Regions from separate parts of the Blautia sp. SF-50 genome, predicted to be linked through region 2. Evidence: riboswitches for the same ligand, from Rfam matches in the RefSeq annotation. Region 2 holds a riboswitch; each other region holds the start of a gene.
The links. Region 2 has a riboswitch for cobalamin ahead of BLP57_RS09360 (ABC transporter substrate-binding protein). Riboswitches for the same ligand answer to the same signal wherever they lie in the genome.

Region 1: it holds a riboswitch for cobalamin, as region 2 does, so the genes downstream of both, BLP57_RS10630 (ABC transporter permease) here and BLP57_RS09360 (ABC transporter substrate-binding protein) in region 2, are expected to answer to the same signal.
Region 3: it holds a riboswitch for cobalamin, as region 2 does, so the genes downstream of both, BLP57_RS06195 (cysteine-rich small domain-containing protein) here and BLP57_RS09360 (ABC transporter substrate-binding protein) in region 2, are expected to answer to the same signal.

Annotation. Positions count from the first base shown of each region.
Region 1 covers NZ_FMUW01000015.1:42,791-44,997, reverse strand. Annotated here, with positions in the region: gene nikC (nickel transporter permease) at 1-313, opposite strand, end outside; gene BLP57_RS10630 (ABC transporter permease) at 329-1,258, opposite strand; cobalamin riboswitch at 1,395-1,568, opposite strand; gene BLP57_RS10625 (MATE family efflux transporter) at 1,716-2,207, opposite strand, start outside.
Region 2 covers NZ_FMUW01000012.1:64,266-66,472, reverse strand. Annotated here, with positions in the region: gene BLP57_RS09365 (FecCD family ABC transporter permease) at 1-185, opposite strand, end outside; gene BLP57_RS09360 (ABC transporter substrate-binding protein) at 200-1,294, opposite strand; cobalamin riboswitch at 1,401-1,690, opposite strand; gene pcrA (DNA helicase PcrA) at 1,792-2,207, opposite strand, start outside.
Region 3 covers NZ_FMUW01000007.1:53,247-55,453, forward strand. Annotated here, with positions in the region: gene BLP57_RS06190 (phosphatase) at 1-372, shown strand, start outside; gene BLP57_RS06195 (cysteine-rich small domain-containing protein) at 480-767, opposite strand; cobalamin riboswitch at 1,034-1,203, opposite strand; gene BLP57_RS06200 (C40 family peptidase) at 1,436-2,207, opposite strand, start outside.

The sequences.
Region 1 (2,207 bases), on a different contig from region 2:
CACATACGGTGATCAGAAGCACCGTAAAGCTGTAGCTCAGTGAATATCGGCTGCCCCAGAGAAGTCTTGATAAAATACATCGTCCCAGCTGATCAGTACCTAAAGGATATGCCGCCGACGGATTCTTTAATTTTATCGAAACATCCACAAGCAGCGGATCATGCGGCGCCAGTACAGGTGCAAAAATAGCTGCCAATGCAAAAATTATGACCACCATCAATCCTATTTTTGTTTTCGGTGACCGGAATACCTGTTTCCAGTACAGATTCTGGATCATGCTTTTTTCTGTTTTCTGCTTTCTTCTGCTTCCCATTCTATGATCTCTCCTTTACTTTAACTGGATTCGCCGGTCAATCGCAGAATAGGCGATATCCACAAGAAAATTTAATACTACAATGCCAACAGCCAGAATAAAGATAAAACATTGCAGCACCGGAGTGTCTTTTGAGATCACGGATTTCAATGCCAGATTTCCGATTCCCTGAATTGAAAAAATACTTTCTATCACAGCTGAGCCACAGAAAAAACCGATCACAATTGATACCAGACGTGTCAGCACAGGAATCAGGATATTTTTCAGACCATGACGCAAAATTACATTTACAGATGACAATCCCTTAGCTCTGCTGGCACGTATGTAATCCTGCTTCAGCACCTGTATCATATTGGTACGGATCAATCTCGTCATAATTCCAAAGAAACTGATATCCATGGCAAATGCCGCAAGAATCGGGATGCCTCCGGCATCTCCTCCGATCACGGAAATCACTTTTAGCTTTACTCCAAATATATAGAGCAGCATCAGACCGATCCAGAAAGACGGCATAGATACACTGAGGGACGACAAAATGCGAATGACTTTATCCAGAACTCTGTTTTCATAAATTGCCGACAAAATTCCAAGAGGGACTGATACGATCATCAACAATAAAAACGAAGTAACTGCCAGTTTAAATGTCTGTGGAAAATATCTTTTTAATTCCTCAAAAGCCGGTTTTCTGGTAGAATATGATTTTCCAAAATCGCCATGAAGTGCCTGATCCAGCCATTTCCCGTATTGTACCAGCACCGGCTGATCCAGTCCTTCCTCATGCCGTACTTCTTCTACCTGCTCCGGTGACGGATGCTCATATTTTTTCTCCGCCAGCACTCTGGCAGCATCACCTGCCGATATAAAACTCAGCATAAAAATAATAAATGTAACCGCCAGCACTACCGGAATCATAAATATAAAACGCTTTGCAATTACTTTTCCCATCTTCATCTCTCCTCATTTTTCATCTGTTTATTCGGTTAAAATAAAAAAAGCTGATATGATCCAGCATCATATCAGCACAAAAAACAAACCTCTACCTCAGGCAGAGCTTATTCCTTCTGTATCCCATCCGAATCAGAATTCTTCTGTCAAAAAGGCAAGTCTCCTGACTCCAGTTCTTCCTACTTACCATCTTCCCGGATCTCTCCAGTGATATTTTGGTTTTCGTCCCTGTCACAGTAGCGGTGGCTGTTCTGGCATTTCACCAGATTCCTTATTAAGTACTTTGTACACCCTTCTGACTATTCAATTTTCATAGTTGCAATGAATAAATATTATAATATCATACTTTTCTTTTTATATAAATAGTTTTTTGTCAAATATAAAATATCTGAACATTTCATAGTGAAACCCGGATATTTTCTGCCTGTATTATTATAAATCTCTTAAGTAAATAACATTATGTATGAACGGTGACTTCTTTATATTTCCGTATAATGATCATATAACTTACGAATAATAAAACAGCTGCGCTGCTCCATGCACAGATCTCTGCATAGTATATTCCATCTTCACCGATCAGTTTTGGCAGCAGCAGCGCAACACTGACACGCATTATAAATTCTGCAATGCCGCTGGCAAGCGGAATCAAAGTATTACCCAGGCCCTGGATAGCGGAACGATACACATACAGCAGATACAGCACCCACAAAAAGACAGCCATAATAAACAAATACTTATATGCTATATCCAATACCTGTCGGGTCTGATCCGGTTCACCGGATACAAACAGGGACAGTACATTACGTCCAAACAGTACCATCATGCCGGAAATGAAAGCCGAAGTGAGCACTGCCATATAAGTGCCGCTGCGCACGCCTTTTCGAATCCTCTGGTATTTTTTTGCACCAAGATTCTGGCCCACATAGGTTGTAATAGCATATCCATATGA
Region 2 (2,207 bases):
TTTATATGAAACAATTTATAAGCGATAACGCTGTATACATCCTTCAGTGACAGATCCGCATTTCCAAAAGTGATGGCTGCAAGTATGGAAAAAATAAGGAATCCTGCAAGTCCGATGAGAACTGCCACATACATGGATGTTCTGAGCACCTTATCTTTTTTTCTCTGTGAAGTTGTTTCTTTCACTGCATTTTCTCCGATCAGTCAAGATTTACGTCCGGATATAATCCCTTTGCAAAAGTTTCGATTCCGTCCTGGGTACGTGTTGCACTTGCATACATCTCACTGAGCATGATCGGGTAAACACGTCCGTTCTTTACTGCGTCAAGGCTCTTCAGGGACTCATCATCCTGGATCACTGCAAGCTGGCTGTTCTTAACAGTTTCCGGATCATCTCCTGCATATGGCATGTAAACCACAAAGATCACGTCAGGGTTGGCTGCGATGATATCCTCTTTTCCAACGGTGGAAGCATCCGGGTTTGCAAGAGTTGCGCCTAACTGTGTTACCATATCTCCGCCAAGGCTCTTTACGCCATAGTTTGTGATGTCATCTCCAAGAGGCTCCAATACCATTACGCTTGGTTTGTCTTTTACATCTGCAGTTGCAGTAAGAGTTTTGTCGATCACTGCTTTTGCATCATCAACGATAGCCTGTGCTTTGTCCTGTACATCGAAGATCTTTCCGATATTTAAGATATCTGTGAATTCATTTTCCAGTGTTCTGTCGCCGTCCGGACGAGTATTGGTGTTGTAGTAGGTGTTGCAGCCTTTGTCGATCCAGTCTGTTACATTTCCCAGATTCTTATCAGAGAAAAGAGAGCTCCAGGATAAGATCATGTCCGGCTCCAGCATTGTTACAGTTTCAAGGGATGGGGTAAATTCGTCAAGATAATTTGTTTTTGAGAATGCTTCTTTGAGATCTTCCGGAACTTCATTATCAAGACCTGCGGTAGCTACCAGGTGGTCTTCCAGACCAAGTGCGAGCATAGTCTCAATGCTTCCCTGATATACAGCAAGGACTTTTTCCGGTGCTTTTTCATAAGTGGTTTCGATTTCGTTTCCATCGTAATCATAGGTTGTGATGGTCAGAGGATATTCTGTCTTGGTTGCCTCTGCGGAAGAATCTTCGGTGTCTGCAGACTCTGTACTGTCTTCTGCTGCCGGCTGGTTGTCTTCCTTGATGGTCTCGGAGTCTGCTCTCTCTGCGGCATAAACAGCCGGAGCTGCTGATACGGTCATTGCCGCTGCCATTACCATTGCCATGATTCTTGTGGATACATACTTGTTTTTCATTTCATTTCCTCTCTTTTCGCCTGTTTTATCTCCTGTTTCCTATGGGTAATCGAAAAGATGGGACTTCATAAAATCTGCACGGAACACTTTGTACGGAAGCTCCCACTTACATACTGTCAAGCAGGTTTCCTGACTTACAGACTCAGAAAAAACTCCGCAAAATAAAAACTGATACACCATTCATCTTTTAGCCGATCATGAATGATGTATCAGAATTTTCTCCAGAATCTCTCTGACATCGGGATTTCGCCTTCTCACATGAGTTTCTGCAATGGCATGTGAAATCCCTTCTTCTGTATACAGTGGCCGCAACCGCTCAGGCTTTTTACCCGATTCCCTCTCACAGTATCCGGCAGCATATGTGCCGGTGATACTGTTCACTTCACAGCAATTCAATTACGCTGATACTGATTCTAACATACTGATTTTCCAATTACAACCTTGAGGCCGGATTTTTACAGTTTTTTGCAGAAATAGTCTGCCCGGAGAAATCCCTCTCAGATCTTTTTCAGCTTGGCAAAACCGGCGAACATTTTTTTCACGCCGACTTTGTCAAAGTCTACCGTCACTTCGTAGTCTCTGCCGCCGTCTGCGATATTTTTTACGATACCGACTCCGAATTTCACATGACGGACCGTGTCTCCCTCACCATAGTCCAGGCTGTCCGCCTTCTTCACTGTGAAATCTTTTTTCTGCAGGGTGCTCTTTGCCTGGAAATTCATTTTCATCTGGGCATAGGCGTTTTTCGGAGATACGATATCATCTACTCTGGGCTTTTTCTCCTGAATGGTATGTCCAAGATCTACCAGCTCCCGTGGAACCTCCCTTACAAAACGTGACACACGGTTATACTGAGTCTCCCCACGGATCATCCGCTGTTTTGCACAGGTTAAAGTCAGTTCCTTCATGGCAC
Region 3 (2,207 bases), on a different contig from region 2:
GAAGCTTTTATCAATGTAATGAAAAACCCCTGTGTAAAGATCCTCGGACATAGTGATAACACTCATTACCCGGTTAATTATGATGCGCTTGCAAGGGCTGCCAGGGAAACCGGCACGATCTTTGAGATCAACGAAGCTTCTCTTGCACCTTATGGCTATCGTGGCGACACAAGAGAAAACTGTTTCGAGATCCTTCGATGCTGCCGCAAATATGATCTGCCGCTGCTTCTTTCCAGTGACAGCCATGGCCCGGAGCATATCGGAGATTTTACCTGTGCTGCTGAGTTTGTTCATCAGGCCATGTTTCCGGAACAGCTGATCCTCAACAACCAGATTCCCAGACTTAAGGTTTTTCTCCAAACCAGAGAATGATCTTCTGTATCTTTTCCGACAGATAACAGATATTGTCCACCCCAAACAAAACAGGCCAGTTCAAACACAGGAATATACATTTTCCTGTATCTGAACTGGCCTGTTTTTTATTTTTCCCGCTGCTTCCGTACAATTTCCGCAAGCTCGCTATATTTACCTGTAACATATCCAAAATTTTCTCTTCTATGAGGAAGCTTGCATTCGGTGCAGTCTTTGATCCCGCTTTCCGTAAAGCGGAAATTACCACCACATTTATCTCCCAGTGCATATAAAGGGCAATAGCAGAACAGACAATTGAAGTTCTCCGGATCTGCTCCTTTATGGCACGGAAAATACTCACAGTTTTTGTGGCTGAAGTAAGAGTATTCTTTGCCTTCCCAGTATGGTTTCTCCATGGCTCTTTTCTCCTCTCCTGACATAACCACACATAATTTTTTCCTATAAAAAGAGGTAGCGATGCCACCCCGGGGTAGAAATATAATCCGTTCATGAGTGCGCGGAGGGAACGAATGTATCCGGAGTAGTATCGCCTGCCATTTAATCATGTATAATTCATATGAACAGGCGCATTCCATAAAAAAATGCCTACTCTCGTAAAAAAGTAGACAACGTCCCAGGGGTGCGGAGTCCCTGAAATGGTTGTTACACTTTACACGGAAGTTTAACCTCGCCATAACAAGCAGGTTTCCTGGCTCCGGGATCATGGCTCCTCTCTCCTTCTCATACATACGTACAATGGACTATGAGATTCGCTCCTCCGTTACAGTGACCGGATCGCTCAGGTTTCACACCTGATTCCCTTTTCTGTGGACTTCTGATAATCAATATATAACTGTCAGCTATCCTCAGCACTTGCTATGTTCAATATGGAATTATACTGACATTATAATAACATCCTGTTAATTATATGTCAATACTGTTTTCAATATTTATACATTTTTGAGCATATTTTGTTGCTGTTCACTCCGTTCCATAGGTTTTTCAGTATTTTTTCCGACGTTAAAAACAGCCCGACAAACTGCTGTCGGGCTGCTGTATTTTTATTTTCTGTTGTACGTTTTTATTATACAAGACGTCTTACAGATACAATTGTTCTGTATGTAGCATCATTGCTGATCTTGATCCCGTCCTGAGAGTTCGATGCATGAACGATCTGGCCATTACCCATGTAAATAGCCACGTGTCCGCCATAGCAGATCAGATCTCCCGGCTGTGCATCTGCGTAGGATACTTCTGTACCTGCATTCTGCTGCTCATAGGAGGTTCTCGGAAGGCTGACTCCGAAGTTCGCATAGACACTCTGTACAAATCCGGAGCAGTCTGCACCATTGGTAAGGCTTGTTCCGCCCCATACATAAGGATTCCCCACAAACTGTGTAGCATAATTCACAACAGAAGATCCGGAACCGCTACTGTAAGAAGAACTGTCACTGTCTGAAGATGTATCCTCTGCATTAGATGTGTCCTCTGCACTTTCTTCAGATGCGTCTGTGCTGTTATCGTAATCTGCGTCTGCATTATCCTCTGTATTCTCAGTATCCTCGGACGCATCATCATTCTCACCATTGTCTGCATCTTCATCCACAGCCTCGGTGTCATCTTCTGCAGTATCCTCATCTGCATTCTCGATCACGTCGCCGTCCTCATCGTGCTGTACGTCTTCGCTCTCGTCCGCCTCATCCTGCTGTGCTTCCTGCTCTGCCTGACGTCTTGCTTCCTCTTCTGCCTCAGCCTGTGCTCTCGCTGCTGCTTCAGCCTCGGCCTGACGTCTTGCCTCTTCCTCTGCTGCAATACGCTCAGCCTCTAATCTCTGAAGCTCTGCAGTCTGCTCTGCA